Regions from separate parts of the Paenibacillus shenyangensis genome, predicted to be linked through region 1. Evidence: riboswitches for the same ligand, from Rfam matches in the RefSeq annotation. Region 1 holds a riboswitch; each other region holds the start of a gene.

The links. Region 1 has a riboswitch for cyclic di-AMP ahead of kdpF (K(+)-transporting ATPase subunit F). Riboswitches for the same ligand answer to the same signal wherever they lie in the genome.
Region 2: another riboswitch for cyclic di-AMP. It lies ahead of H065_RS0124160 (C40 family peptidase); the one in region 1 lies ahead of kdpF (K(+)-transporting ATPase subunit F).
Region 3: another riboswitch for cyclic di-AMP. It lies ahead of H065_RS0119875 (hypothetical protein); the one in region 1 lies ahead of kdpF (K(+)-transporting ATPase subunit F).
Region 4: another riboswitch for cyclic di-AMP. It lies ahead of H065_RS0123425 (resuscitation-promoting factor); the one in region 1 lies ahead of kdpF (K(+)-transporting ATPase subunit F).

What each region holds. Positions count from the first base shown of each region.
Region 1 is NZ_AOIG01000007.1:6,339-14,164, forward strand. It holds gene H065_RS0105565 (MBL fold metallo-hydrolase) at 99-962, shown strand; gene H065_RS0105570 (histidine phosphatase family protein) at 1,091-1,663, opposite strand; gene H065_RS0105575 (DUF4177 domain-containing protein) at 1,859-2,062, shown strand; gene H065_RS0105580 (SMI1/KNR4 family protein) at 2,159-3,703, shown strand; cyclic di-AMP (ydaO/yuaA leader) riboswitch at 4,154-4,354, shown strand; cyclic di-AMP (ydaO/yuaA leader) riboswitch at 4,429-4,611, shown strand; gene kdpF (K(+)-transporting ATPase subunit F) at 5,037-5,117, shown strand; gene kdpA (potassium-transporting ATPase subunit KdpA) at 5,137-6,807, shown strand; gene kdpB (potassium-transporting ATPase subunit KdpB) at 6,958-7,826, shown strand, end outside.
Region 2 is NZ_AOIG01000039.1:8,251-16,076, reverse strand. It holds gene H065_RS0124195 (hypothetical protein) at 1-136, shown strand, start outside; gene H065_RS0124190 (GNAT family N-acetyltransferase) at 340-957, opposite strand; gene tadA (tRNA adenosine(34) deaminase TadA) at 972-1,457, opposite strand; gene motB (flagellar motor protein MotB) at 1,797-2,645, opposite strand; gene motA (flagellar motor stator protein MotA) at 2,629-3,435, opposite strand; gene H065_RS0124170 (hypothetical protein) at 3,620-3,913, shown strand; gene H065_RS0124165 (GNAT family N-acetyltransferase) at 4,069-4,566, opposite strand; gene H065_RS0124160 (C40 family peptidase) at 5,016-5,486, opposite strand; cyclic di-AMP (ydaO/yuaA leader) riboswitch at 5,498-5,636, opposite strand; gene H065_RS0124155 (YwhD family protein) at 6,170-6,688, shown strand; gene H065_RS0124150 (ATPase domain-containing protein) at 7,037-7,826, shown strand, end outside.
Region 3 is NZ_AOIG01000025.1:102,641-110,466, forward strand. It holds gene H065_RS0119845 (aldo/keto reductase) at 1-592, shown strand, start outside; gene H065_RS0119850 (DinB family protein) at 781-1,275, opposite strand; gene H065_RS0119855 (sodium-dependent transporter) at 1,345-2,715, opposite strand; gene H065_RS0119860 (GNAT family N-acetyltransferase) at 2,868-3,449, opposite strand; gene H065_RS0119865 (hypothetical protein) at 3,478-3,801, opposite strand; gene H065_RS0119870 (oxidoreductase) at 3,931-4,617, opposite strand; gene H065_RS0119875 (hypothetical protein) at 4,751-5,164, opposite strand; cyclic di-AMP (ydaO/yuaA leader) riboswitch at 5,283-5,452, opposite strand; gene H065_RS26455 (hypothetical protein) at 5,838-6,287, shown strand; gene H065_RS26460 (universal stress protein) at 6,349-7,005, shown strand; gene H065_RS0119890 (DMT family transporter) at 7,123-7,826, shown strand, end outside.
Region 4 is NZ_AOIG01000034.1:40,203-48,028, reverse strand. It holds gene H065_RS0123450 (tRNA1(Val) (adenine(37)-N6)-methyltransferase) at 1-318, shown strand, start outside; gene rsmI (16S rRNA (cytidine(1402)-2'-O)-methyltransferase) at 315-1,217, shown strand; gene H065_RS0123440 (AbrB/MazE/SpoVT family DNA-binding domain-containing protein) at 1,482-1,736, opposite strand; gene H065_RS0123435 (HD domain-containing protein) at 2,069-3,391, shown strand; gene H065_RS0123430 (TatD family hydrolase) at 3,441-4,208, shown strand; cyclic di-AMP (ydaO/yuaA leader) riboswitch at 4,404-4,636, shown strand; gene H065_RS0123425 (resuscitation-promoting factor) at 4,951-6,054, shown strand; gene rnmV (ribonuclease M5) at 6,231-6,776, shown strand; gene rsmA (16S rRNA (adenine(1518)-N(6)/adenine(1519)-N(6))-dimethyltransferase RsmA) at 6,781-7,665, shown strand; gene veg (biofilm formation stimulator Veg) at 7,772-7,826, shown strand, end outside.

The DNA.
Region 1 (7,826 bases):
GACTGTCCCATGAATACGCTATCCATCTATGGAATTTATCATAAGATGCACCTTGCCGCTGTGCAGGTGCCTATGAATCAGAACAGGAGCTGCCATCTATGCAGATTATGCAGAATTTATCTTCCCATATTAATTATCTAACTCCCTATCAGGAAACCGATCGTCCTATTCTGGCGGCTGTCACGGGTACCCGTTCCACTTTGTTGATCGATGCAGGGAATTCCGCAAGCCATATCCAGCTTTTTATCGATCAATTGGTAAAGCTGGACATTTCTCCACGCTGGCTGGTACTCACTCACTGGCACTGGGATCATGTATTTGGCATGAATCAGGCCAATACAACCATTATCGCCCAGACCTTGACGACACAGCACATCAAGGAGATGCAGAAGCTGTCCTGGTCCGATGAAGATCTGGATCGGCGTGTAGAGGAAGGCACTGAAATTGCTTTTTGCGCCGATGCCATCAAAAAAGAATTTGGCGAAGAACGCGATATTCTGCTGCCTACCCCGGATATTACTTTTGACCGTAAGCTGGAGCTTGATCTTGGACGTGTGCATTGTATTATCGAACATGTCGGTGGAGATCATTCCGCTGATTCTTCGATCATCTATATCCGGGAAGACAAAGTATTATTCCTTGGGGATGCACTGTATCCGAATATCCATGTAACGCCCAATTGTTATACCCCGGCGACTACGCTGAAGCTGATTCAGTCGCTGCGCAAATACGATGCCGATACGATAGTATTGTCTCATCATGCAGAGATCTGGGATGCTGAGCGATTCAATCAGGAGCTGATTCTGCTGGAGCGTACAGCATTGCTCGTACAAAATGCAGATCATGACCGTAATCAGGTAGCTGAACGGCTGCAAGCCCAATACGGTAGAGAACTCAGTGAATATGAACAGGAGACGATTGATCTGTTCATTAGCGGGCGAGCTATGGAAGCAAAGATCTAATATAGGTATAAAAAAACACCCTGTCCGGATTATCGGAACAGGGTGTTTGAATATCCACAATATAACGAGGGGATTCAGTTGTACAGGTGCAAAGAATATACGAACAACGTGTTGATTATTTCATCGGATTAGCGCTTGGTCTGGCGCAGAGCTGCCTGTGCTTCGGCATCCCGGAAAATATGCAGCTTACCATTCTCGACCATCCGCATTCGAGGGCCGGCAAATCCGCGCTTGATCAGCTGCTTGCGCATATACAGCATCAACGCCCAGTGGCTGACTACCAGTACATGCTCGGCATCCGAAGAAAGAATGACATCTAGTGCGCGATCGATCCGGGCTTCCGTCTCGGCGACCATGCGTTTGTAGCGCCGGCTCAGCAGAGGGGCGATCCGGGCAAAAACAGCCCATCCAATAAAGGGAAAGCGTAGTTCGGTCTGGAAGGTAGGCGGTGTAATCTCCCGCAGTTCGGGCATAATAATGATCTCTCCGGGATAGATATACTGAGCTGTTTTGAGTGCTCTCGGCAGATCGCTGGCAAAACATTTCTCCCAATTCAGTCCCTGCAAATCCGTTTGCCCTTCTTCGATGTCGGCAACATCATACTCCTCCAGCCAGGTGACCAGCTCGCGAACCGTCACCATCTGCCGAATGGGGAATTCCTTATTCACTTTGAAATGGCGGACAAGCCCTATAGTCTTCATCACGAGTCTGGTGTAACTCCTTATCGTTATTATGTTACAATATAGCTTGTTGGATCGGTTCAAATAAGTCAAGATTCCGATTCATTCATACAATTTGATAATCGGCAGATGCTTCAGTATACATGACTATTTCTTATACATTGTATACCCTTTTTGGCAAAAGCCGAATTGTTTTGGAGAAAGGAAGATCATACCATGAGTCAGTGGGAATATAAAACATTAAAATTACCGGCAGCCGGTTTTGTGAATGGCAGAGTCGATGACCGTCTGCTTCAGGAGGAATTAAACAATCTGGGGTTTGATGGTTGGGAGCTTGTGTCTTCTTTTGATACAACTATTAGCCAGGGAGATCTGGGAGAAGTTGTTCTTATTTTCAAACGCAGTGCTCTGCTGGATTGATCGGGAGCTACATAGAGAAAGGTGCAGGTAGCCTGTGCAGTGTAGATGAATAAAAATGGAGAGTTTGGTTTAGGTTAGGAAAAAGGAGGCTTGTATATGATAGGAACATGGATCGAGGAAATCAAGTCCATTTTGAGACCGGAACTGAACAGTCTGGAGGACTTTCTGCTGCCGCCTGCCGGAGATGTAGAGATTGCTCAGGCAGAGCAGGCAATGGGAGTCACCTTTCCGGATGAATTAAGACAGCTCTATCATATTCATAATGGGGAATCCCGCAATGGTCCCGGCCTTTTCTTTGGGCTTCAGTTTTTGAGTCTGGACGATATGGTGAGCGAATGGAAAATATGGTCGGATCTACAGCCGCAATATCAGGAGCTGGGCGATCATTATTCCATTCCATCCGGCTGGATCAAGGAACAGTATATCAATAAAGGCTGGATTCCATTCTGTCATGATGGCGGAGGCAATCATCTTGGAATCGATCTGGACCCTGCCGAAAAAGGCATAACAGGCCAAATCATCAACTTTGGCCGGGACGAAGAAATGAAACATGTGATTGCCCCCAGCCTCGGAGCATTTATCCATTTTATGCGGGATACGGTGCGTGAAGGGAATTATACGGTTGTAGAAGAAGAAGGTATGGGTTACTGGATGTATGGTCGTAATGAACAATCCCGTCTACTGAAGGATGCTCAGACCTATGCGATGGGCGACATTATACAGCAGCCTGAAGGAGAAGAAAGTGAGCAACTGGATACCTGGTTTGCGAGTCTGGACCCTGTCTGGCGTAATCTGATTACAGAAGGTCATGGAGATGCAGAGTCTTTTGTAACAGCTAATCAGATCTATTTGCCGGATGCACAGCTAAGCGATATTAGTCCATTGTCCCGCTGCCTGCAGGTTCGTGAACTGCTGTTGAATCGCAATGAGATTGAAGATATTACTCCGCTGGCGAGCTGTCGGGAACTGAAAAATTTGCATCTGTTTCGTAACCCGGTACGTGATCTGTCACCCCTTCAGAATTTGCCTTATTTGCAGATTCTGAATATTGAGGATACCCAGGTGCAGGATCTGAGACCGCTGACCAATCTGTCACGTCTGTATGAACTGGATTGCCGCGGTACTGCAGTTCAGGATTATTCTCCATTAGCCCAGTTGACTACGCTGCACAAGCTCGCAATCTCGGCTCCGACTCGCGAAGCTGCTGCATATATTTCGAGTTTGCCGGAGCTGTGTGAACTTACTATTTTGGGAGCCGATGAATGGCAGGAGGAAGATTGGGAACAGCTTGGGCGCATGCTGCCACTGCGTAAGCTGTATATTGGAGCGCTGCAGGATCGGCATATTCGTTATCTGGGTGGTTATGCTCAGTTGGAGAGTCTTACTTTGTATGATTCCCGTATTGATGACATATCCGCGTTGGCTGATTTGCCGGCACTCAAAGAGCTCAAACTCATGGAAGGCTGCCAGATTGGCAATCTGGAATCGATAGGCCGCTCGGTGACCCTGGAAAAGTTCACCGGTACATTTGCCCAGTTTGAACTGCTTAAGGATGCTTTTGCCCAGTATGTGAATTTCTCGCAAATGATTGGAGAAATGACGGAGGAGCAGCACAATATCTGGATTCGTCATACCCGCTGATAAGACACATTTTGAATAGTTACCCTCAAAATCTATCAGATTTGTCCCTATAGGTAACAGTTGCCGAAGTATTTTAGATGCTTCGGCTTTTTATTATGGAAACAAGTTATTATTTTGAAGAGAACAGTATCTGTATTACGCATGAAAAGAATTACATATTCATTTTCACGTTTTTGCAAAAAAAGATGTTTGCATCAATGAAAATAAAGTCGAATTCGCGAAAACAAAAGAAAAGCAGAGCAATAAAGAGCTTCGGATAGATAAAAAATTAATAATTGTTGTAAAAAGACATTTGTGAACTATCAGGGTCCATTTTGCCTTTTCTGTCACCTTTACAGTTAGCAAGGACAGGCGTAACATACATTTCAGGATTTAGAGATTCCCGGATTTGAATAGTAAATCTGGAATCAGCGACTGCTGTAAATGGCAGTCATTATAATTGGGTTTTATATTCTGTAATTGCTGAGTTTCCGGTCTAACCGGAAAGCGGGGGAACCAATAAAGCGGGAATAATGGCGGTGTGAGAGCCACCTTATATACCGCAAGGGGTGAATCCTTCAGGCCGATCACCATGGTATCGGTCTGAAGGTAGGGCGACTCTCACCGCCCGAATCCGACAGCTAACCTCGTAAGCACAGATGGAGAGGGAGTGTAAGACTTGTGCCATTCATGACACAGGGTATAAGAGCTCTGTGTTTTATTATGCTCTGAGCAGCATACAGGAAAACGTTACAACGCTTAGTTTCCATTGCATATGGAAAGCGGGGGAACCAATCGTCATAGCAGCCTAAGGACTGAAAAGAGTTTATACGGTCTATGACATGGGGTGAATTCCGGAATCTTCCGGAACGGGCAATCTTCCAGCCCGAACCCGACAGCTAACCTCGTCAGCGTATCAGGGAGAACTTATATCCGACTTATAACAGATAGTAAAGTTTGTTTGGTGCTGCATGAAATGGATGCACCAGCAAGCAGAAGATCTGTCAGGAAGCCTGGAAAAAGTTCTGCTTTTCTCCAGGCTTCTTTTTTTGCGCCAATTTTGGAATTTATTCTAGGATTAACTGCTAACAATACACATAACAACGATTTAAAAACACTTATATGTGTGTGGTACATTTGCGCAATACGTAAATATTTGTTGGCAAAGATAATACGTTTTGAAGATAAACAATGTCCTTGGCAATCCATGGATAGGAAAATGAACTTATTTACGAAGGAGCAACGAAACCATGCTGGACATCATGATGATCGTATTGGTAATACTCATCGCATTCGCACTTGGAGGACTGGCAGAATGGTCATCCCGAGTCATTGGAGAAAGAGGGAATGACAAGTGACCTGGTTATTATGGATTATTATTACTGGTTTGCTGGTGTATCTGTGTTATGCCTTAATCTATCCGGAAAAATTTTAAATAGGCAGGAGCGAGTGTTGTGAGTATTCTTCCATATATCGGAATTGCAGTAACTTTAATCATCGTTATTTTATTGGCTCGTCCTATGGGCAGTTATATTGCGAGAGCATTTGATTACACACCAGGACGTCTGGATCGCTGGTTTGGTCCGCTGGAAAAAGGAATTTATCGTATTGGTGGTGTCCGTCAGGAAAATCAGACCTGGAAGCAGTATGCAGCTGCTGTATTGATCAGCAACACGGTATTATTGCTGGTAGTGTATATGATTTTCCGTTTGCAGGATAAGCTGCCACTTAATCCGGCAGGCATAGGTGCAATGAGCCCGGATCTGGCTTTTAACACAGCCGTAAGTTTTATGACGAATACAAATCTTCAGCATTATAGCGGAGAAAGCGGATTGTCATTATTCTCGCAGATGACAGCGATCGTGTTTATGATGTTTGTCTCACCGGCCACAGGGATTGCAGTAGCTATCGCATTTATTCGTGGACTGGCAGGCAAGCCGCTTGGTAATTTCTTTGTGGATCTGACCCGGGCAGTAACACGGATTCTGCTTCCGCTGGCCTGCGTTGCAGCAATCATCCTGATCGGGCTTGGCGTACCGCAGACCTTGCAGACCGGAGTGGCTGCCCAGACGTTGCAAGGAGCGCAGCAGCAGATTGCTACAGGACCTATGGGTACTTTCCTGGCGATCAAAGAGCTGGGTAACAATGGTGGAGGCTTTATGGGAGCCAATTCCGCGCATCCATTTGAGAATCCGGGCGGTATCAGTAACATGCTACAAATTATGCTAATGATGCTGGTTCCGGTCTCACTGCCATTTACATATGGCAAAATGGTTGGCAACAATAAGCAGGGGCGTGTATTGTTCGTATCCATGATGATGATGTTTATCGTGATGCTGAGCATATCGCTGGTGAGTGAGCATCAGGGAAATTCGCTCATTCAGCAGGCTGGTATCCAGCAGGGTACAGGTTCGATGGAAGGTAAGGAAGTACGTATTGGGGTAGAACAATCTTCCTTTTATTCGGTAGTGACAACGGCATCAGAGACAGGTGCAGTCAATACTATGCATGATACATTGACACCGATCGCGGGTATGGTCGCTATTGGGAACATGATGCTTAATACAGTCTTTGGCGGTTCGGGAGTCGGGGTTCTTAACGTGCTGATGTATGCCATTATCGCGGTTTTCCTGTCCGGATTGATGGTTGGACGAACGCCTGAATTTTTGGGACGCAAAATCGAAGGAAGAGAAATGAAGCTGATTGCAGTGACGCTGCTGATCCAGCCATTGTTGATTCTGGCACCAACGGCTGTTGCTCTTATGGCATACCCGGATACCATTTCCAACCCGGGCTATCATGGATTGACTCAGGTATTGTATGAGTTCACTTCTGCTGCGGCCAATAATGGTTCGGGCTTTGAGGGATTGGGGGACAATACGATATTCTGGAATGTGTCGACCGGCGTGGTTATGTTTATCGCACGTTACTTTTCAATGATAACTTTGCTGGCAGTAGCCGGATCATTGCTCATGAAAAAGCCGGTACCTGAGACTAGTGGAACATTGCGTACCGATCAGCCGCTGTTTGGCTTGGTATTTGTAGTTGCTATTGTCATCGTAGGGGCATTGACGTTTTTCCCGGCGCTTGTACTGGGACCGATTGCAGAACAGCTGACTTTGTAAAGGTGTGAACGAGCAGCCGCTTTGGAGAATATCCAATAACATCAACCGAATACGGAGCTGTAACCTATCTCAGCGATTGATCTGTATACATGACTATTTGATAAATAAAGCATAGCGAAAATAGAGACATTTCAAGTGGAGGAATCAGCAATGAAAAATCAAGCTTCCGTGATGAACCGGGAACTGATTAGCAAGGCTTTGCAGCAATCGGTCATAAAATTAAATCCCAGATTAATGATGAAAAATCCAGTCATGTTTGTAGTAGAAGTAGGTCTGATAATCAGTATTTTGTTGATTTTCATGCCCAATGCTTTTGGAGAAGCCGTATCGACCGGCTTCAATATATCTGTAGCTGTTATTTTATTGTTCACTATATTGTTTGCCAACTTTGCCGAAGCGCTGGCTGAAGGACGGGGCAAAGCACAGGCAGATTCTCTCAAAAAGACCAAAAAAGAAATTATGGCTCATCGCATTGATGGTGAGAAGACGGTAGAAGTACCTTCTACCGATCTGCGTAAAGGCGATATTGTGCGAGTATCCCAGGGAGAAATGATTCCTGGAGATGGCGAAGTCATGAAGGGGCTGGCATCTGTAGATGAATCTGCCATAACCGGTGAATCCGCTCCGGTTATCAAGGAAGCGGGTGGAGATTTCAGTTCGGTGACCGGAGGTACCATGGTCATTAGTGACGAGATTAGGATACGTATTACAAGCGATCCCGGCGAATCCTTTATGGATCGAATGATCAGTCTGGTCGAAGGAGCAGAACGCCAAAAGACACCTAACGAGATTGCCTTAAACACAGTGTTGATAAGCTTGACTATTATATTCATGATGGTTGTTGTTACCCTGCCATTCATGGCGAATTATCTGGAGATTGATCTGGCTGTTCCGGTATTGATTGCCCTGCTGGTCTGTCTGATTCCAACAACAATTGGCGGTCTGTTGTCTGCTATCGGGATTGCCGGTATGGACCGGGTGACGCGATTTAATGTATTGGCCATGTCAGGCAAAGCAGT
Region 2 (7,826 bases), on a different contig from region 1:
AGAAAATGTTAAAGTAGCACTGGAAGGAAGTAGCCAGTATTCCAAAATCAACGAAAAACAAGCATTTACTCTGGGCATCCCAACAGGTGCTGATGTAGTAACCATGGACCAGCTGCAAAAAGAAATGGGTTACTAAGATCCACAGAATAAATAGAGCAGCCTGTAGGAGAAAGATATGTATCTTCAACAGTCTCAAAAAAACCTCCCTGTTCATGGCGAACAGGGAGGTTTTTGCTTTGTCTTTTGAGGAAAAATGTATAATGTGCTTTAATCCCGGTGCTGCGGTATGCCTAATTCATGGATATAGCATACCAGCCGGATTCAAGCTAAATAGCAAGTTTAGTTGGACTTTGGATCGGAAAGCGACACAGGTGCTTCGTAGGAGATAGAAGAAGACTTTTCCTCCAGATCACTGGCAAGAATAGCATAGATCTGATGATCTTCCCACTGGCCGTTAATTTTAACCAGTTGGCGGGCGATTCCTTCTGCCTGGAAGCCGCATTTCTCCACTACACGGCGTGAAGCGATATTGTGCGGAATAATGCCAGCCTGGATACGATGCAGACCAAGAGAGCGAAAAGCATACTCCAGTACCAGCTCGACAGCTACAGTCATATATCCCTTGCCCTGCTGAAGGTGACTCATCGAATATCCAATCTCGGCAAACTGGCCTACACCGCGAACGATATGACTTAGCGAAAGAGTACCGATCAGCTCCTGATTCTCAGTGATGAATATGCCAAACAGATATGCGCGATCTTCAGCTGCCTCCTGACGACGTCGATAAATCAGATCCAGCTGACTGGCTAAGGTGAAAAAGTCCTTTGGGTACTGCGGTTCATACTGCTGGTTCGCCTCACGACTTTGCAGACGAAGCTCCAGTAGGGATTTGGCATCATCCGGCTGAAGCTGACGGATATGAATTCCTTTACGAGCATTATACAGTTCAATCGACATAGCTAGAACCTCCTTTACTCTGGCTGCAGTGGCTTCGGCTTTTTGAGACGCAAGCGCAGTTCACGGAAAAAGCGGGTTAACAACCAGGCACATTCTTCCTGCAGAACACCGTCCAGCACTTGGGTACGGTGATTGAATCGCGGCTCCTGAAGCAGATTCATGAGAGTACCTGCACAACCGGCTTTGGGATCGATGGTTCCATAGACTACATTAGGGATACGGCTCTGCACAATAGCACCTGCGCACATCGGACAAGGCTCCAGCGTTACATACAATGTACAATCCAATAGCCGCCAGGAACCAAGCGATTCACTTGCTTCCCGAATGGCCAGAATCTCGGCATGAGCGGTTGCATCATGGGTCGTTTCACGCAGATTATAACCGCGTCCGACAATCTCATTATTTTTGACAATAACCGCACCGATGGGAACTTCCCCGAGCTGTTCTGCCTTCTCTGCTTCTCGAATGGCTTCCCTCATCCAGTGCGTATGTTGTTCCATTAAAATTGAAAACACTTCCTTTTTGGTATAGCGATTTATCGTACTTGTACATCGAACAAATATTCGTTGTTAACAGCTTGTGGATAAAATTGTGGATAACTATATTTTGCTGTGGAAAACCTTGCTGTGTAAGCGTTCTGTGGATAAATATACGCAATTAAATCGTCAAAAAAGTCGAAATATCGCTATTTTTGCCCTTCTATAATTGTAGGCAATCCTTTGTTTCTTTTCAATCGTAATAAGCAAAGAGTCAGTCGGAAAATCAAAAAAACAGGCAGACACAGAATGCTCTGTATCTGCCTGTTTTCAAAAGCAGGTTATTGCCTAATTTATGCTTGGTTACTTATTACTGGCTAGAGATTGTAGCGTAGGGTTAACATCATTGTCTACATATTTGCGGACAATTGCGACTTCAACACGACGATTCTTGGCACGGCCTACATTATTATCATTGCTCGCAATCGGACGGTATTGACCATAACCGATCGCACTGAATTTACGTGGATCCAGATTGTTATTGAGTAGTAGAATCTGCATGAAATTAAGTGCCCGGTCCGAACTCAGATTCCAGTTGGAAGTATAACGAGAATTGGAGATCGGTACATTATCCGTATGACCGGAGACAATGACATCATAATTCGGAATCTCCTGCAGAATTGTGGAGAGTGACTTGGCAAGTTTGCGGGAATCGGTTTTGACGGTAGCCTGTCCAGAAGCGAACAGGGTATTATCGCTAATCGTAATGCTCAATTCGGACTGATTCAATTTGGTAGTCAATTGAGATTTCAGACCATTTTCCTTGATATACTTATCCAATTTGCGCTTCAGGTTCTCCAGATCCTGTTGTTCCTGCTTTTTGAGCTGTTCACGCAGTTTTTGCTTGGAAGAAGCGGAAGTATCCTGCGAGGGAGCAGCTGCAGCAGATGCTGTAGAATCCTGCGGATCTTTGTTTGGTACTTTACCGGCAGTCGGAGCCATCGCATTCTCATTCAGTACACCTGAACCACCAGAAAATGCAGCACTAAGGGCCTGGGCCATCTGCTCGAATTTGGCAGCATCCATGGAACTCATGGAAAACAGCGTAATGAAAAGGGCCAGCAGCAGAGTCATTAAGTCAGAATAGGGAAGCAGCCAGCTCTCGTCGGCATGTTCCTCATGGGGTTCATGTCGTTTACCCTTCTTGCTCACTGGTTCCACCTCCTCCATCCGCGTCCATAGCAGCAACTTCCGTAGGAGTCAGGAATACAGACAGCTTCTGGCTAATGGCCATAGTTGATACGCCTGATTGAATAGACAGAAGTCCTTCGACCATCATCAGCTTCACTTCGACTTCTATTTTCGATAGGCGCTTCAATTTATTGGCCATTGGATGCCACAGTACATAACCACTGAAGATACCGAGAACGGTTGCGATAAACGCACCGGCGATCGCGTGTGACAGTTTACCCATATCACTCAAGTCAGCCAGTGCAGCAATCAGACCTACAACGGCACCGAGTACGCCGAGTGTAGGAGCGTACATACCAGCCTGGGTGAAAATCAAAGCTCCGGAGCGGTGACGCTCTTCGGTTGCATTAATATCTTCCATCAGAACGTCCTGAACAAACTCTTGATCATTACCATCAATGATCATACGCATACCGTTGCGAAGGAATGTATTATCAATCTCTTCGACTTTGGATTCGAGCGCCAGCAATCCTTCGCGGCGGGTAATGGAAGCCCAATCCATGAACATTTTTACCAGTTCAGTTTTGCTCATAAGCGGTTTTTCTTTGAAAATAATACCGAAAAGCTTGGGAATACGTTTTACTTCGACCATTGGGAAGGCCATAAAGATGGTTCCTGCAGTACCTACGAAAATAATAACGTAAGCTGCCGGGTTATTAACCAGACTGACCAATGGAGCACCTTTGAGGATCATCCCGACAACTAGGGATAGAAACCCGAGTGCCAGGCCAATAATTGTTGAAATTTGCATAATACACCTCGTCCATGAGTATAGTTTATTTCTTGCATCATTCTCTTCCATGGAATGATGGCGTTACTTAAAAAGCTGATACTTTTTTATCGACAGAATATGATACTTTGTTAAGAGTTTTTTGAGTTATAATGGAAAGAAGTTGGCAATTGTGACAATATGAGCAGTTGAAAGGAGGAAAGGTATGGGAGTTAAACATGGTCGCGAATACGAGGAAATTCTGACAGATCTGACTGCAGCACTGGATATGATACCGGACAGCTATATGTTTTTTCATATGGAATCCGAAGAATGGAAAGCGCTTCAAGATAGTGAGAAGCGCGAAGTACAGGAAGCGCTGGCAGAAGATCTCTTCTATGCATTGGGTTCGGAGCCTGTTATTCATGTAGGCAGTGGGATTGTTATTCATGATCCGGATACGCACCGGATCAATATTCTGATTGGTGAAGAAGAGATGACTTTTGTATCACTGATCTAATACCGATCATTAATGTGCGTTTATATATACGCTGTTGGATCATATAATCAAGGGTCGCGGCATATTGGCGGCCCGCGCAAAAAAGCACAGCTCGCAGCATATAGACTGCGAACTGTGCTTTTTACTATGGGCAAATTTTATTGCCGGAAATAGGTTCAGGAAGTCTGCTTGTTATACACCATACAATAAAAAGGCTTCATGTCATCGGGTGTACGCCGTGTATACGTATCGGTAATATGAAAGCCTGCTTTTTGGTAGGTACGAATGGCACGTTGATTCCAGGTGAGTACCTCCAGATCAATCTCTGCCTCCGGATTTCGCTGAATAGCTGTCCTCACAACTGCAAGCGTAAACTCTGTACCATATCCATTACCGCATAGATCAGGCCGCATGCCTATACCCAGTCGAATAGTCTGTTGTAAAGGGAAAAGCTGAGCAAATCCGGCTAATTCCTCTTTGGCATCCAATACAGCCAGATACTGCTGCTGTCTCAGTTCGGGATCTCCAAATTCGATCTCCAGCTCCTGCATCTGATCCCAGGACATCCATCCGTAAATATCATAAGGGGGTTCATACACCCATTCGCATATTTCGGCAGCTTGCTGCTCATTGAGGGGAGCAGTATGAAAATGAGGGGTAGAAAGGTGACTCATAGCAGCATCTCCTCCTTGTATATAAATGGTATCTCGCTTGCTTAGACCGTATCCTTTGTATTTACTACAAATTATAAAAGTGGTCCGGTTGACATTCAAGCTTTTCGGCAGAGAATCATTAACATTGAAATACTATTCATAATCCAAAATAAACAGGAACCGGCAGATGGTCATTTTATTAGGGCAACCAACACATTTGTATAAAGAAATTAAATATTAATTTTTACTGGAAAAAGTGTTTACCATAATTACGATCAGGGTACTATATAGTAGACATAACTACCTGAACAGTAGGCTTATAAATGATAGTAATTATTTCCTCAAAATATGTAACCTATTCCCAGGTTGTTACGTCTTATAAATAAGCAATAAAAAAACCGCAAAAGATTCTGGCGGGAATCTCTCACGGTTGGTAAATGAAATCTATATAAAGATAGAATAGCTGTTAATTACTCGGCTGCATAGCTGCTGTAAGAGAAGTTGCTCATTACACGCTTAGCGCCCACATAGCGGTTTTGGTAGTAGTCCATATCAAGATTATCAATTCGTACGCCTTTGGATGTAGAAGCGTGTGCGAATTGAGTGCTGCTTACCATAACGCCCACATGAGAAACGCCTGCCCCTGTAGTGTTAAAGAATACCAGATCCCCAGCTTGCAGATCATTTTTGGATACAGCGTCGCCGACTTGGTATTGAGAAGTCGATTGACGAGGCAGATCGATGTTCATTTGACCGAATACATATTGAGTAAATCCGGAGCAGTCGAAACCGCTGAAGGATGTTCCACCAATACGATATGGTGTACCCATGGCTGGTTCGATGATCTGGTCCATTTTGGAATTTGCGCTTGCACTGCTAGTCCCCATAACAGTAAACGCAATTGCGAATCCCATTACTGCGGCGGTTAGTTTCTTTTTCATATTCAAAATCATTTGTCCCCTTCCAATGCCTGCGAGGTTAGCTTAAGGATTCGGTAGAAGGTTTCCCCTATGATCCCTCCGAAACAAGATCAATTCACCCAAAACGGTTCCCCCGCTTCCCGGTGCCACGGAATTTGGCTTCACACTTATTGATTGCACCGTAGTCCATATTCGATTCACGACAAATTTCATCTTTTCTGACAAAAGTTACAAGCTTTATTGTTAAAGTTTACAAAGTTGTTACTAATAACTCGCTGGATTTATTTTAACAGAGGTTTTTTACTTTGGCAAACGTTTATTCATCCTTTTTTAAGGATAACTTGGTAAATGAATGCGTTAGCAAGCGAGAAAGCCCGTCACTATCAGCTTTGTAATTATTAAAAAAATTTAATCTTTGTCTGTCATTTGATGACTGTTCGTACTTATTTGGGCTTATGCTTGCCTGTTCTTTAATCTTTTTCGGTTATAAATTTGTAAACTTTATACATTTGAGACAATTAAATCTCTTTTTTTCTGAAAAAGTGACAGGAATCGACTTTCGTTGGCTTTTAAACTAATATTCGTTACAATAATGATGATGTTATTATGTACAGTAATAAATGAAAACAGCCGGACAAACTCACTTTACCATTATAAACAGTTATGACTCATATATCCAATACAGAGAGGAAGTTAGTAGACTCATGGAACAAAACCAACCGGGTAAAAAAGCAGTATCGCTTAATATTATCAGCAGCAGCACCAAAAGCAGCAAACATAAAGGATTTGGCGCAGGTGCCATTAATCTGAATAATGTTTCTCCTATAATAGTAGATCGTGGCGAAGCGCGTATTGATATTGGCGCTATGCATGCGAAGAGCAAGGTAGAGCGCGGTATCAAGTTTACACCAAACCGTGAAGAGGTGGAAGGCGGCCGTCAGGTCTGGGTGGTCTGGGTAGCCGTAGACAAACTTGCAGAAGGTGCTAATTACGCGGGAGCGACTGCCTGTGAGATGTGGATTAATGAAGAAGAGAAAAAAGGCTGGAAAATTCTCGCCGAGCATGTGAACAAGCTGGACTATGCCATTAAACGCCGTGTCATGCTGGAAGGAATGGATGAAGAAGCAAAAGCAGCTCTCCGTCAGCTGCTGGTCAGCCATAATGAAGAGTGGTGGAACAATTCTTCCGATGAGTTGAAGAAAGCTTTGGAGCCTCAATCATAATAATGAAAAAATAGGTAAAAAAGTTTAATCTTTTTACTGCGATTGTGCGTAACAATAATATAAGGCAAAAGCTGGAAATCTTGGATGGTTTCCGGCTTTTTCTTTGAGCAGGGAAGCTATCGAAGAATATCGATGACGCTGGAACGGGGCAGAATAATTTATTGTGAATACCTCATTGATAATTGGAAAAAAAGGGTATAATTGATTAAACACCTTTCTATTTCTACAAAAATGGAAAATACCTTTCTCCAAACCATGATAGGTTGTTATAATTGCTGTACAGTCATCTTCGTAGGAAAAGCTACCCCTTGCTTGACTAAAATATTCTACAGATGGAGGGAGCAATATATGCAGAAAAAGAAGGCTGTTCACACAGGTATACCAGGTCTGGATGATATTCTATATGGTGGAGTTCCGCCTGGAGCTGTAGTTATTCTGGAAGGTGAACCGGGAACCGGCAAAACAACATTCGGTATGCAATTTCTGGTAGAGGGCGCGATTAAGCATGATGAACCAGGAATTTATATTACATTCGAGGAACTTCCGGAGCAGATCTATGATGATATGACCAGCTTTGGCTGGGATCTGCGGGACCTGGAAAGGCAAAACAAGCTGCGCGTCATTTGTATGGAACCGGATATTTTGCTGGAACAAATGCTCCAGCCTCATGGCCTGTTCGAGCAGATTGTCCGGGAGATCGGCTGTAAGCGGGTAGTTATCGACAGCATCAGTCTTTTTAGAATGGTGGGAGATGAAGAACACGTACGGACGAATGTGTATTCCATCCGTAACATTATGCGCAAGCATTCGCTTACGTCCTTTTTTATTCGGGAATATTCTGAGTTTGAAGGTATGAGCATGCCTTTTGAGAATTATATCTGTGATGGTATTGTACGCCTGTCCCTGAAACCGCTGATGGATAAATACCGCAAGCGGACGATTGAAGTGCTGAAAATGCGCGGCACTCGTATTCTGGAAGGTGAACATACCTACAAATTTATCCATAATGGTGTATATATTGTGCCTTCTCTGTCCATGGCGGAAGACAAGATGCTGATTCGGGAAGCCGAAGTGCTGTCCACCGGTATCGATTCGCTGGATGATTTGTTGGCAGGTGGTATTCCACGAGGCAGCGTAT
Region 3 (7,826 bases), on a different contig from region 1:
GCGTCTGCAGACCGACTATATCGATCTCTACTACATCCATTTCCCGGATGAGCATACGCCCAAGGATGAAGCTGTCGGCGAACTCAAAAGGCTCAAGGACGAAGGCAAAATCCGAGCTATTGGTGTATCCAACTTCTCCCTGGAACAACTGCAAGCCGCTAACAAAGACGGCTATGTAGATGTACTGCAATCCGAATATAATTTGTTCAAACGTGAAGCCGAGCAGGATCTGCTGCCTTATACCGCACAGAACCAGATCAGCTTTATTCCGTATTTCCCACTGGCTTCCGGTCTGCTGGCAGGTAAATACGATGCCAATACTACCTTTGATGATCTGCGGGCGCGTGATCCACTGTTTACCGGTGAAGCATTCACCCATAACCTGCAAAAGGTCGAGATGCTGCGTCCGATCGCCCAGGCCAAAGGTGTCGAAATCGCCCACCTGGTACTAGCATGGTATCTGACACGCGACTCCATCGATGCCATTATTCCGGGCGCCAAGCGTGGAGATCAGGTACTGGATAATCTGAAGACACTGGATATCCAGCTGACTCCGCAGGAGATCGAGCAGATCAGTCATATTTTTGTCTAATATGCCTTCTTTATCGAATACAGACCGAATAGCGTAACGGTTCCGGCACAGCTATGAGCTGAATATATCCAAAAAAAAGACACAGGTTCCGCGAATAACAGCGGAAACCTGTGTCTTTTTGTATAGGGTGATTTTGTGAGTACTGCCATACGTGCACGGCAGTCACTATTTTTACAGTGCCTGTTGGTTCAGGCTGGATAGCCTCCACCCGGTGGCGGCCATTGGCCTGCCAATCGACGCAGGATCACTATCTCACCGAGATGATACGTATTATGCGAAGCGATATTGCGCAGCAGTCCGGCTGCCGTCTCTCCCGGGAAATGCTTGAGTCCGGCAGACAGATCGACGGTACCGGCAAGCTCACAGGCTGTATCGATTCCATGCAGGAAATCATCCAGCAGCTGCTGCCAGGTGGTTTCGTCTTCTGCCATAGCTTCGCGGGGCCAACTCTCGCTCACATCCTGCGGACGTTCCGGCTGTTCACCATGCAGGTGAGCCAGCATGTACTCCTGCCAATAATTCATATGACTGACCAGCTGATAGATGCTATAAGGGACACCTTCGACTATCCGGCCAGACAGTTCCAGATCAATATCCGACAGTGCCTTGGCAATCGGCAGATGCCCGCGCTCGCCAATCAGGGACTGGATCAGTGCTTTGGCAAAATACTGCTGTTCTGACATCGTCCTTCAACTCCTCCCGTTTCTAGTCTACAGTATACCAGATCGGGAATCGGTAGCGTACCGGACGGTCTATTCGCCGAGGTTCAGCAGACCGACAGAGTATAGGAAGATCAGAATGATCAGAATCGGTGCCACATAGCGGATCAGGAACATCCATATTCGGTACCATACACCGTTCAGACCTACTTCATCGCCTACACGTTTCCAGGCATAACCGGTAAACAGAGTCACGATCAGCCCGCCAATCGGCATCAGTATATAAGAGGTAACAAAGTCAAACAAATCGAATATGCTCTTGTCGGCAAAGCTGATAAAGCTCAGTACTCCACCTACAGACAGTGCTGCCGGTACACCGATAATAAAGGAAGCTACCGATACGATAACCGCAGCTTTTTTGCGGCTCCACTTCCACTCTCCCATCGCATAGGCGACAGGTACTTCCAGGATCGATACACAGGAAGTCAACGCTGCAATCGCCAGCAACAGGAAGAACAAACCACCAAACAGGAATCCGAGCGGCATCTGGGCAAAAGCAGCCGGCAGCGCCATAAATGCCAGACCTACGCCTGATCCTGGCTCAATACCGTACGAGAAAATAGTCGGGAAAATGATCATACCTGCAATAAAGGCATAGATCAGGTCACCCGCACCAATTGCCAGTGTAGCTTTACCCAGGGATTGGTCCTTTTGTACATAGGAGCCATAGGTCAGCATACATCCCATACCCAGAGACAGGGAGAAAAAGGCATGTCCCAGTGCTGTTAGCGCAGAAACCGCACTTAATTTGGAGAAATCAGGGGCAAGGAAAAATTCTACGCCTGCTGCCGCTCCCGGAAGAGTCAGGGCACGAACCATCAGAATCACCAAAATAATCAGGAAGCCGGGAATCAATACTTTGTTGAATTTCTCAATACCGCCCGAAATCCCTTTGGCAATAATAATTCCGGTAATCAGCATAACGATAGCCTGCCAGAGCAGCGGCATATATCCGCCTGCGAAGTCGGTGAATGTCTTCGTATAATCTGTACCTGGCTGGTATAACCCGCCGCTAAACGAGCCTACGGTGTAATGCAGCGTCCAGCCTGCTACTACACCGTAGTAGGACATGATCAAGAACGCGGTCAATACTGAAATCACGCCTACCCATTTCCATTGCTTTTTCCCTGTAATGTTGAAAAGCGACGAAGCAGCATTACCCCGTCCACCGCGGCCAATAGCCATCTCCGCAAGCAGAATCGGTAGCCCTACAACAATCAGACAGATGATAAACAACAGAAAAAATGCCGCGCCGCCGTATTTACCGGTAATATACGGGAATTTCCACATATTTCCGAGACCGACCGAGCTGCCGATCGCCGCCAGAATAAAGCCCGACTTGGAGAAGCCGTCCGTTTTGGGACTCAACGATGCCGGTCCCGGATTTGAAGACTTTTTATTCATATATACACTCCTGTTCATGGATGCAGCGGTCAGCTGCCGGGCACTGTCCCTGCGGACACACGGCCCGGGCATCAGCCGGCAAAATTAATTATGCTTATGTTACACAAATTGTGAGTCGCTGTCCATGAAAAAGAAATCCAGAATAAAAAAATTCATATTTTACGATTATCAAACCGAAATGACAAAAATTGTTCATTATCCGGACCGTCAATCAGCTGCCGGGTATATTCATTATGTGTGTAGTCCATCAGCAGCTGCTCCCAGAAGCGACGAGCATGAACATTGCGCTCTGTCGGGTTGGTATGAAGCTCCCATGAACCACGAAATTGACCGAAAATTTGACGGGCTGCCTGGGCGGCCAACCCCTGTCCACGAAATGGACGCATCACAAAAAACTCGTGCATAAAATAGTCGGTTTTCTCATAGGATGGAATATAAGGAGGGGTCGATACAAGGGCAAATCCGGCCGGTATTCCGTCAACACGGATCACATAAGGAAACAGAATACCAGGATGCTGCCACCAGATCCAGAACACTTCACTCTGCTCTGCCAGCGTACGATAGCTGTCTTCCTCTTCAAAAACGCCATGCCGATTCGGCTGGCGTTCCCAGATTTCCGATAGATCATACAGATAGAATGGATACAGATTCAGGATCGTATGTGACTCTTCTACCGGGCACAGGGCAATATCCAGCGTTCCCTGTGCAGGCAGGAAAGGGTCGGGCTGATTCATGGTGTTCCACCTCAATTATGACGTGATCTTATTTCTGCAGAAAGCTCGCGGCAAATTGAAGAGCTGCCATGGATTCTTTGACAAAAACGCGGTTCTCCGGTTCCCATTCATTGGCATCATCCATAAAAGAGTCTTCGATAAATTCTTCAAGTGCAGCGGCGACTTTTTTACGCTCTCCTGGAGCGGTTGGTCCTTTGCCTCGCAGCGCCTGAATAGCTGTCCGCATCTGGCGGCAGGAAGTCTGGATAAATGCATAGTCATCTTTATCCCAGGCTTTTGCATTATCCATATCATAAAAAGAAATCCAGCGTTCGATCATTGACGCCGCTTGTTTGGCATCCAGTTGGGGCATGTGAATGTACTCCATTCTATAATTGAAATTCACGTCCGCTTCTACGTGTTACGGACCTGCTTTTACATTATACTTGCTTCTGTACATTTTACCATGTCATCCGGTATAGAGCATGATGAATAATATCGGCTAGCGGGTAGCAGGACGGGCAGCGACCTGCAGCTGATTGGACAAATAGACTACCGTCCCCTGGGGTTTGCGCTGCGCAATCCGGTACATGCCCTCGGCCACAATCTCGGCGGAAATCGCTTTGTACTTGTTCATTGGACCGATGAACAGCGGGGCTAATCCTCGCGCCAATATGGCACCGGTACGTTCACCCAGCCGGAACTCTCTGCGCTTGCCGAGCAGCAGGGATGGCCGCACAATAGATAAGGACTCATACCCGATCTGTGCCAGCTGTTGTTCCATTTCCCCCTTGATCCGGGAGTAAAAGACCCGGGAATGCGAGTCTGCACCCATCGCACTGACTACCAGAAACTGGGTAGCTCCCTCTTCGCGGGCAATACGCGCCAGTTCCAGCGGATAAGTTACATCGATTCGATACATATTCTCCTGCGTCTTGGCTTGGCGAATGGTCGTGCCCAGACAGCAGTATATATCATCTGCCTGCAGCTCGCGGCGCTGCTGCTCCAGATGCTCATAATCCACAATCACCTGCCGAAGTCCGGTATGGTGCTGCCAGCGCTCCACCGGCTTCCGTACCAGTACAATCACTTCCCTGTATTCAGGAGCCTCAAGCAGCAGCTCGGTTAACACCTGACCGACCAATCCGCTGGCTCCTGCAATCAATGCTACTTTCTGTTTCAATGCCATCATCTCCACCTCTAAAGGATCGCCCGGCTGCAACGATAACGGGTTAGCAACCTATTACCCATTTCGGGACATGCAAAAGCGGCGATTCGGCCGGATTCATGATTTTTCCGGCAATATGGAGATGCCAATATATTCACAGTAAAAAAGCGGCACTGCCGCCATTGGTATGGATAATATAATTCGCCCCCAGCCCTTTGTAGATCATGCGTGAATTGCTGCCTTCGGTAATGACATAGACTGGCTGGCTCGTCCATGAACGACAGATCTGAATGTAACGGCAGCAGAGCGGCAGACTGCGCTCAAACAAGTAAACTTTGCCGATATTAAGCTCCGGCATGATCCATAATTCCTGACGCTGTGTATCCAGCAGGATCACATGTTCAAAGCCCATTCCTTCAAAACGCACCTTCTCCGCATAGCTATTCACAATAAGGGCAAACGGGATTTTTTTTACTTTTAACAGCTGGATAAACTGCTCTCCAGCCCGGGTTGCCGGCGATACCAGTATATATTCTTCCGACAAATGATGTTCCTGCTCCAATTCCATTTCTCTTCTCCTCCAGTAGTATAAAGGCAACAAAAAAGAAGCCGAGGAAGAGGTGGTCTTCGTCAGCTTCTTCGACATCCGCGCAGAGATATCCCTGACGGATGGCATGACAATTGTCGCCTCTCTTATTTTCAGCTTACGAGGTTAGCTGCCGGATTCGGGAGTAAGAGTCTCCCTACAGACAGACAGGCATCCATCATATCCTGTCGTCCGATTCACCCCTGAAAAGAAACCGCTATGGCTCTTCTCGATGGTTCCCCCGCTCTCTGTATACAGCATGGCTGTATCACAAAAACTCAGCTGGTATGTGTGCGCTGCGATCAGCGCTGTCTTATGAACTTGAGACGAATCATACTCCCGCTGCTGAACGTTGTAAAGGCTACTCAAGCCGTGTAAAAAGCTACTATACCGAATAAATGTGGAGTAACAGATAGGATACGCTGTATAGCGCTCGTTTCCTCTTGTTTTCGCCATTTTATTTACAGAAAATGAAAATCGAAGCATACGCCAGATTTTGGTAGGCAGCGATAAGATTACCTGGAATGAATACGATTACATGAGGTATTCCTGACAAATATGAGCTGCCATGATGCCAGATGTCAGTTTACGTTCAGCCGAATCCCCCTCTATGATAGCTGACAACTACCATTCCCCCCTGAGGAGCGTGCCTTTCATGCAAAATGTATTATCGGTCCCTGCGCCACTAAATATTCCTGCAATCCCGGCCACCTGTATCGGCTCCCTGGAAATCTATCTATATGATCATCACTGTTTGTCCTTGCCGGATAGCTGTATGATGCTGCATTGTGGTCTGCTGCGTATCTCACTGGCGGGCGGATCCGGCTGGGCCGAGTATGAATTCTCCGATGGACAGCGTCGATTGGATCTTGTGCGCTGGGCTTCCGTATTTCGGCGGCTCAAAGGGCTGACCGTACAGCAAGCACTGGTGTATGTGGAGATTCACCGGCAGGTCTGGGGCCATACCCGTGCCCAACTGGCGATCGAAGCACTGCATAATTATACGATTCGGCAAAATGAAGCTGAGGATTCGGCTCCTTTCAGACAGCCTCTGACAGAGCGTCAATTTCTGGGCGATTATGCACAGGCTTATTATTCTTTTTGAGCGAAGCTGGTTAAGAGTTCATTATAGATACAATAATACGTACCGAACAAAGGAGAATCCGATGATGAATGACGAGAAAATTATGGTCGGGGTCTACTACGGCCCTAATGGCGAGCGACTGATCAGGCGGGGTATTCGGCTAGCAGAGCTGCTTCAATCTCCGCTATACGTCATCACCGTATTGAATGAACCGGTTAGTGAACTGGATATGCAGCAGGAGAATTATCTGAATTCATGGAAAAAGTTGACGGAGGAAGCCGGCGGTACATTTATCATCAAGGTCGATGAAGAAGATGAACCGGCAGATATCATTGCCGAAGTCGCGCGTCAACAGCAGATCACCCAGCTCATTATTGGTCAGTCGGCGCAGTCCCGCTGGCAGGAAATTACCCGTGGCTCTATCATTAATGATCTGCTGGAAAAAATGGGGGCAGTCGATATCCATATCGTGGCTGTGCAGCGGATGAAAGCACGTCTGGAAGAAACTCATGAAGACGGTGTAGAAGTTGATGTTATCCGCACACCTTCTGGCTACCAGATTCGTTACGAAACCGATCAACCTATCGTAACGCAGGGAATCTTTTTTAAGGATCAGCATACCGACTTTGATAATGGACTGCTGAAGCTGCTTATGAATGGCGAGTACAAATACTTAAAGGTGTTCAAAGGTAGAGTCATTGATTTACCTGAAGACGTAATTCAGAATACAGGCTCATAATGAATAGTTTCGTAGAAAGGACACTGCCAAAAATCTGCAGCGTCCTTTTGTTTGAATTTCCGCATTAAAAGGCGTATGATCAGAAATACTGCTTGGATATACAGAAAGGAAGACATTATGAACACCTTGACACCACTCAAACGGACGGGGCTGATCGCTGCACTGGTATTTCTGTGGGGCATCTCCTGGTCCATCTATAAATTGGCGCTGGATTATACACCGCCACTGTTATTCGCCGGTCTGCGTACATTGGGAGGCGGCGTACTGCTCATGTTGATCCTGCTGCCCCGGCGGCGGCTGATTCGCTGGCATGCCAACTGGAAAGCCTATGTCATTTCCGCAATTCTGAACGTTGTCCTGTTCTATGGACTACAGACATTGGGTCTGCTCTACATGCCATCCGGTCTGTTCTCTGTACTCGTCTATCTGCAGCCAGTATTGGTCGGGCTGTTTGCCTGGATGTGGCTCGGCGAATCCATGTCTCCATTGAAAATCATCGGGCTGATCCTTGGCTTTGCCGGTGTCATCTCGGTTAGTGCAGGCGGCTTCTCCGGACATGTCGCTGTGATTGGCGTCGTGCTGGCGCTGGTGACTGCACTCAGCTGGGCACTGGGTACCGTCTATATCAAAAAGGCCAATCAAAAAGTCGATGCGCTGTGGATGGTTGCTTTTCAGTGTACACTGGGCGGACTGGTGCTTACAGCCTCCGGCTCGGCGACGGAGAGCTGGGCCGCTATTACATGGAATGCGCCTTATCTGATCGGACTGATCTTTGGCATTATTTTCGGAATTGCCCTGTCGTGGATTATCTACTTTACTCT
Region 4 (7,826 bases), on a different contig from region 1:
GAGATTGGATGTACACTTGAAGATGTGGTTCGTACAGCATCCCAGCTGCTACGTACAGGCGGCAAGCTGGCTATGGTACACCGTCCGCATCGTCTGGTGGATATTCTGTCACTGATGCGTACGTATGGAGTAGAGCCAAAACGTGTACGTTATGTGCATCCTCGCGCTCATATGGAAGCCAACATGGTACTGGTCGAGGGACTGCGCGCCGGCAAACCAGAGCTGCGTATCCTACCGCCGCTGATTGTATATAACGAGAATAACGAATATGTACCTGAGATTATGGATATTTATTATGGACAAAAGGAGTCATTATGAGCATACAGATTCAGAAAAGCTTTGTCGCTGGGGATACAGAAAATAAAAATACAATAGAACCCGGTATTCTGTATCTGGTGGCGACGCCGATTGGTAATCTCGAAGATATGACATACCGGGCAGTACGAACCCTGCAGGAGTGCGATATCCTGGCTGCAGAGGATACCCGCCAGACACGCAAACTGCTAAACCACTTTGAGATTACACCGCGCAAGCTGGTCAGCTACCACGAGCATAATAAAAAGGCGAGCGGACCGGAACTGATTCGTCTAATCTGTGAAGGACAGAGCCTAGCTCTGGTTAGTGATGCTGGTCTGCCGGCTATATCGGATCCTGGTCAGGATCTTGTACAGCTGGCGCTGGAGCAGGGAGTACGTGTCGTGCCGATTCCAGGAGCCAATGCTGCACTGTCGGCATTGATTGCGTCCGGATTATCGACAGAACGATTTACGTTTATTGGCTTCCTGCCACGGGATGCCAAAGGACAAGAAGCTATTTTGCAAGGAGCACGTGCTGCGGAGGGAACGCTTTTATTTTATGAATCGCCTCACCGTGTGATCAAGACGCTTAGAGCCATGTTGGAGCATCTTGGCAATCGACCGGTTGTACTGGCCCGGGAATTGACCAAGCGTCATGAGGAATGGCTACGAGGGACGATCGAGGAAGCTCTGCTCTGGCTGGAGGAACATCCGCCGCTAGGAGAATACTGTATTGTACTGCAGGGACAGTCTGCCAGTGAAGCAGAGGCAGAAGCGAATGAGTGGTGGCAACAGATGACGATCGAAGAGCATGTAGAGCATTATGAACAGCGAGAGCAGCTTCCACGCAAGGATGCAATGAAAAAGGCAGCCAAAGATCGCGGCCTCTCCAAAAGAGACGTGTATCAGGCACTACTATAAACGGTATTTTTTATAGTAAAATGGGTAAAAACATTATAATAGTAGAAACTCGAAAAAAAGGGATATTGACGACGTCAAGGTCCCTTTTTCCTATGTAAGTTGGAAGTGGTCACAAAAAGAAAGTATAATGTAATTTAGGATATTCATAGGAGCGTATAAACAAAAAAATACCTTTACCCAGACAGTAACTGCCGGGTAAAGGCCCAAGGAGATATATAAAGGTTAGAATTAATAAGTGTATGGATCTATTATAACCTATTTTATTTATTTTGTCACAGGAACAGGAATTTCTGAAATACATTCGTTACAAACGATTTTACCTTTGAAGTAAGTTACATTTTCAGCATTGCCACAGAAGATACAAGCTGGCTCGTATTTTTTCAACATGATGCGCTCGCCATCTACGTAGATTTCCAGAGCGTCTTTTTCACCAATACCCAGTGTGCGGCGCAATTCGATAGGAATAACAACGCGTCCCAATTCGTCTACTTTTCTTACAATACCAGTTGATTTCATCATACTGATCAATCCTCTCAATTTTGGTTTTATTAGTTTAAGTTGTTTTATTAAGTGTCAGTGTTCGACAAATTTCTATCTTTTATGATATTCATAATACCAACGTTTCCCAAATCAGTCAACCTAAAAATTATATAAAAACGCCTTTTTTAGAGGAAAAACGCAATTTTTTTTTATATAAAGCAGGTTTTGGGCTATATTATTATTATAAAAAGCGTTTGTCGATTTGGAAAATGATTTATTGTATATAACGACACTGTTCGACAATAAAGGCATGATTCTATTTTAACGCATAGAAAATACTGGAATCAAGTTTCGGTGAAGGAGGGCTAAAATTGAAACCTATACAACCTTTGGAAGAAGAAAAAGTATTTAAAGATCCCGTTCATAATTATATTCATGTACAGGACCGTCTGATTTGGACATTGATCAACACGCCCGAATTTCAACGATTGCGGCGGATTCGTCAGCTGGGTACTTCCTATCTGACATTTCATGGTGCCGAGCACAGTCGATTCTCCCACTCTCTCGGTGTGTACGAGATTACAAGACGAATTATCTCTCAGTTCGAACGTGGAGGTTATGAAGACTGGCCAAGTGAAGAGCGGATGGTCGCGCTGTGTGCCGCGCTGCTGCATGATCTGGGACATGGCCCCTTCTCTCATTCCATCGAAGAAGCTTTTGATATGAATCACGAGGAATGGACCTGTCGAATTCTGCTTGGTAACACTGAGATCAACCGGATTCTGGAAGAAGTAGAACCAGGATTCGCCGAGAAGGTTGCAGCAGTCATTCGCAAAGACTACGAAAAAGCGATTGTGGTCAATCTGGTATCCAGTCCCCTGGATGCAGATCGCATGGATTACTTGCTCCGGGATGCCTATTTTACCGGCGTCAATTATGGAACGATTGATATGGATCGGATTATCCGAGTGCTGCGCCCGCATGATGGACGAATTGTCGTCAAGGAATCAGGTATGCATGCAATTGAAGATTATCTGATGTCGAGATACCAGATGTACTGGCAGGTATACTTCCACCCGGTTACCCGGAGCTCGGATATTGTACTGCGGCATATTTTCCAGCGGGCCAAAGAACTTTTTGATCAGGGATATGCTTTCAAATTCCTGCCGCATCCGCTGCCTTCCTTATTTGAAGGAACATTGAATGTAAATGAGTATCTTCTATTGGATGAAGCACTGGTACAAACTACATTTATGCAGTGGACACTGGAGCAGGACGAGATCCTCGCGGATGTATGTTCACGCTTTATGGAACGCAGACTTTATAAATATGTAGAAACAGAATTAATCGACCTTGATATGATCGATGAAATCCGTTCCGAATTTGAGCGAGCCGGGCTTCATCCCCACTACGATCTGGAGATCGATTTCCCGACTGATCTGCCTTATGATGTATTTCGTCCGGGAGATCCCAAAAAAGAGAAACAAATTCTGCTATTGAATCGTCAAAACAAGGTGCAGGAAATCTCGGAAGTGTCTGACGTGGTACGATCCATTAGCGGCATCCATCGTGGTCGTTATCATCTGTACTTTCCACAGGAAAAGCTGGAAAGGGTAAAAAATCAGCTGTCTAAGCAGGTAGCAGATATCTTTGAAGACAAACTTGGTCCTGCACAGATGGAATTCGAAATTTAAGTCTACGGATTAAAAATAGAGTATTAGGGAGTAAAGGAGAGTTAAACATATGTTATTTGATACACATACGCATCTGGATTCCAAAGATTTTGATGAAGATCGCAAAGAAGTCATCGAGCGTGCTTATGCAGAGGGTGTAACGCGGATGGTAAATGTAGGATTTGATCGTGAGACGATTCCGACTACCATGGAACTTGTCGAAGCCTATGATTTCATCTATGCAGCTGTCGGATGGCATCCAGTCGAAGCGATTACGATGCAGCCGGGAGATCTGGAATGGATTGAATCTTTATGCAAACATGAAAAAGTGGTCGCTATCGGCGAAATCGGACTGGATTATCACTGGGATAAATCGCCAAAAGATGTTCAACATCGTGTACTGCGCGAGCAAATTGGTCTGGCACGATCCATTAATATGCCGATCGTTATCCACAATCGTGAAGCCCATGAAGATATTGTACGTATCCTGAGAGAGGAAAAAGCATCTGAAGTCGGCGGCATTATGCACTCGTTTTCGGGCAGCTGGGAGACCGCCAAAATGTGCCTTGATATGGGCTTCCATTTATCGTTTGGCGGGCCGATTACTTTCAAGAATGCGAAGCAGCCCAAAGAGGTGCTTCAACAGGTGCCAATGGACCGGTTGTTACTCGAAACGGACTCCCCTTATTTGACACCTCATCCTTATCGTGGGAAACGAAATGAGTCGGCTCATGTGCGTCTTGTCGCCGAGGCAGCTGCCGAGCTAAAAGGGGTCTCGCTGGAAGAAATTAGTGAAATCACGACGAAAAACGCCCTTACATTATTTGGCATACGGTGAAAAAGGGAGAAAAACCACTGAAAAACCGAGCTATACCGATATATGAATGAATTTTAACGAATAAACGCTAAAATGTTACAAGATTTTAACTACTTTTTAAGAAAAACGGAGTTGCCTATCGCTTTACAGTGGGGTTGAGTTCAGGATATCATTTCATCAGTGATTTAATCTTGTTATTGATAAACGAGATTCCATGATTCGGTCTCGCTGAGTTTCCTACATAGGAGAACGGGGGAACCAACAGCTGCCTTCAGCATTTAAACCAGTAGTAACGGAAGGCAACTTGTCTGATTCCTGATACAGGGTCTATGGGGTGAATTGGGGATACTTGCGCCATGAGCGGAGGACTCTTCAAAGGGCATGAAATACAAGCAGTTCAAAATGTCCGAACCCGACAGCTAACCTCGTAAGCGATGCAGAGGCAACCTCGCATTTTCTAGTGTTTCCCGAATGTTGTAATCGTCGGAAGCCAGGAAGAGTTGCTCTTGCGCTTTTCCATAGGCTTCTTTTTGTTTTGGCCAAAAGGGAAAGCAAGAGTGTATTATTCTGAATTTTGCTGTTCAGAATCAGGAAGCCACTAAGACTGACCATGGCGCAGGTACCTATTACATCATGAAAGATTATCGCAATATGCGGATGATCTTACAGCTTTACAAACGGCCTGCGAAAATTCTTATATAGTCGCGTCATATTGTATTTACGTCACAGCTAGACGGCGAGACTATGAAGGAGGACGGAAGAAGTGGGAATGGCTCCTTTCGAAGAAACCCATGGTTCACGCTCATCCAGCATGTCTTACGCGCTGAGTTGGAAGCAGAAAAATCTACGCTTTGCCTCGTTAACTGCATTGGCGGTCATTGCGGTCATCGTTATGCTGCTCGCTATTCTGTATAATCAGGCAGGCAAAAATATTTATGTTGTCATTGACGGTAAAGCCCAGGAGATGGAAACACGCAAGCTGATGCTTTCCGACATGCTGACAGAACACCAGATTCAACTGGCCCCGCAGGATAAAGTATCCATGCCTCTAAACGGCGCGATCCAGGATGGAGATAAGGTCTATATCAACCATGCGGTAGCAGTAAACATTACGGCTGATGGAGGTACCAAAAAGGTATACACCACTGCCAAGACAGTAGGCAATACACTGGAGCAGGCCGGAATCGATTTGAAGGAACAGGACAAATTGAATCCACCAGTCGAAGCTTCGGTTAAGCAGGACATGGATATCAAAGTAATCCGAACAACTTCATTTGTTACGAAGCAGACAGTCAAGCTTCCGTATGATGTAGTGAAGAAGACCAGCAGTACCATGCTGGAAGGCAAAACCAAGCTGGTCCAATCCGGACAAACGGGTAAAGTGGTCCAGTACATCGAGAAAGTATACGAAGATGGAGAATTCGTCTCCAAACGTATGATTGACAAGAAGACAACAACCGAGGTTCAGGACAAGATTGTAATGGTGGGTACCAAGAAAGAACAACCCAAGCTGCTTGCAGCGAATACATCTGATAGTTCTTCCAAATCGGATAAAGGCTTCTCTTATGCTAAAGTCCTCAACAATGTAACTCTTACCGCCTATTCTTCAGGCGAACCGGGTCTGGGTACCACTACCGCTTCCGGTACAAGAGTAACCGAAGGACGTACGATTGCTGTAGATACCAGTGTAATCCCGATGGGATGGTGGGTATACATTGAAGGTATCGGTTACCGCCGTGCGGAAGATACCGGCAGTGCCATTAACGGCAATAAAATTGATGTGTATATAGACAGTCTGAGTCAGGCCAGAGCATTCGGACGCAAGACAGGTTATACCGTGTATGTGATTGGACCGGTAAAACCTTAGTATAGCGCCAGGATAGCTGTTGCCTGCATCAAAGCAGCTGTTGTATGATATAGTTATTATATTAACCATGAGCGTGAATAGAACCGACAAAAAGAAGAGGATGAATCCTCTTCTTTTTGTTTGTTATACTGGAGACAGATTCATAGATGAACGCAGAAAGGAAGCGTACGGCAAAAGTGATTAAAGAAGTGATTGTGGTAGAAGGCAGAGACGATACCGTAGCCATCAAGCGTGCAGTGGAGGCAGATACGATCGAGACAGGCGGATCAGCAATAGGTCCGGAAGTAATCAGACGCGTAAAGCTGGCACAAGAGCGCAGAGGAGTCATTATTCTGACCGATCCCGATCACGCCGGAGAACGTATACGCAAAATTGTGGCCCAGCAGGTGCCCGGCTGCAAACATGCCTTTATCCCGGAAAGCGAAGCTACACGCAAAGGAGATATCGGGGTCGAGAATGCTTCCCCCGATTCTATTCGTGCAGCTCTCGCGCGAGTGCACACGGAGATGCCATCGGCAGAAACTCTGATCGACTGGGATGATCTGCTTATGACAGGACTCGTCATGCACAAGGATGCATCCGAACGACGTATGAAAATGGGCAACCTGCTTGGAATCGGCTATTGCAACGGCAAACAATTTCATAAGCGACTGCGTATATTCGGCATCACCCGTGAAGAATTTGCCGCAGCACTTTCACAACTGGAATCGGAGGAACAATAAATCAATGAGTGACCAACACGATATCGCTACACCCAGACGAACCAAGGAAATTATTAGCAAGCACGGATTTTCGTTCAAGAAAAGTCTGGGACAGAACTTTCTGATCGATGCAAATATTCTAAATAAAATTGTAGAGGCAGCCGGTCTGACACCGGAACGCGGCGCTCTGGAGATCGGTCCAGGGATCGGAGCGCTCACAGAACGTCTTGCCCAGCAGGCCAAAGCAGTAACAGCTGTCGAGATCGATCAGCGTTTGATCCCGATTCTGAAAGATTCACTGCAGACGTATTCCAATGTGAATGTTCGTCACGGCGATATTCTTAAAGTAGATCTGCATGAGCTGTTCCGTGAAGACTTCGGTAATGTCGATAAAGTCAGTGTGGTGGCCAATCTGCCTTATTACGTGACGACACCAATCCTGATGAAGCTTCTGGAAGAGCGCCTGCCGCTGGATAACATCGTTGTAATGATTCAGAAGGAAGTAGCCCAGCGCATGGCTGCAAAGCCGGGAGGCAAGGAATACGGCAGTCTGAGCATTGCTGTCCAGTATTACTGTGAGCCGGAACTCGTCTGCATTGTGCCCAAAACAGTATTTATTCCCCAGCCCAATGTAGAATCGGCAGTTATTCGTCTCAAGCTGCGCGAACAGCCTGCCGTACAGGTAGAAGACGAACAGCATTTCTTCGAGATTGTGCAGTCTTCTTTTGTGCAGCGCCGCAAGACAATCGCCAATAATCTGAAAACACGCTATTTTGCAGGTGGAGACCGGGAGCAGTTGGAGCAGTTGTTGAACCGTGCAGGGATCGAGCCAACACGACGTGGCGAGACGCTCAGCCTGGAGGAATATGCGGTACTTAGCAGGGTATTTTTGGAAGCAGGCATCCGCTGAAAAAAATCGTTGACAAGATAAATTTCTGACTGCTATAATTTAATGTTCCTTTGACAACTCTTTCTTTTTCTGGTATACTGGAATAGGAAAAGAGGTGGTTGTAGGCATGGCTAACAATGCGCTTACGGAAATTAAACGCAATCTTGATGCTCACGTTGGGC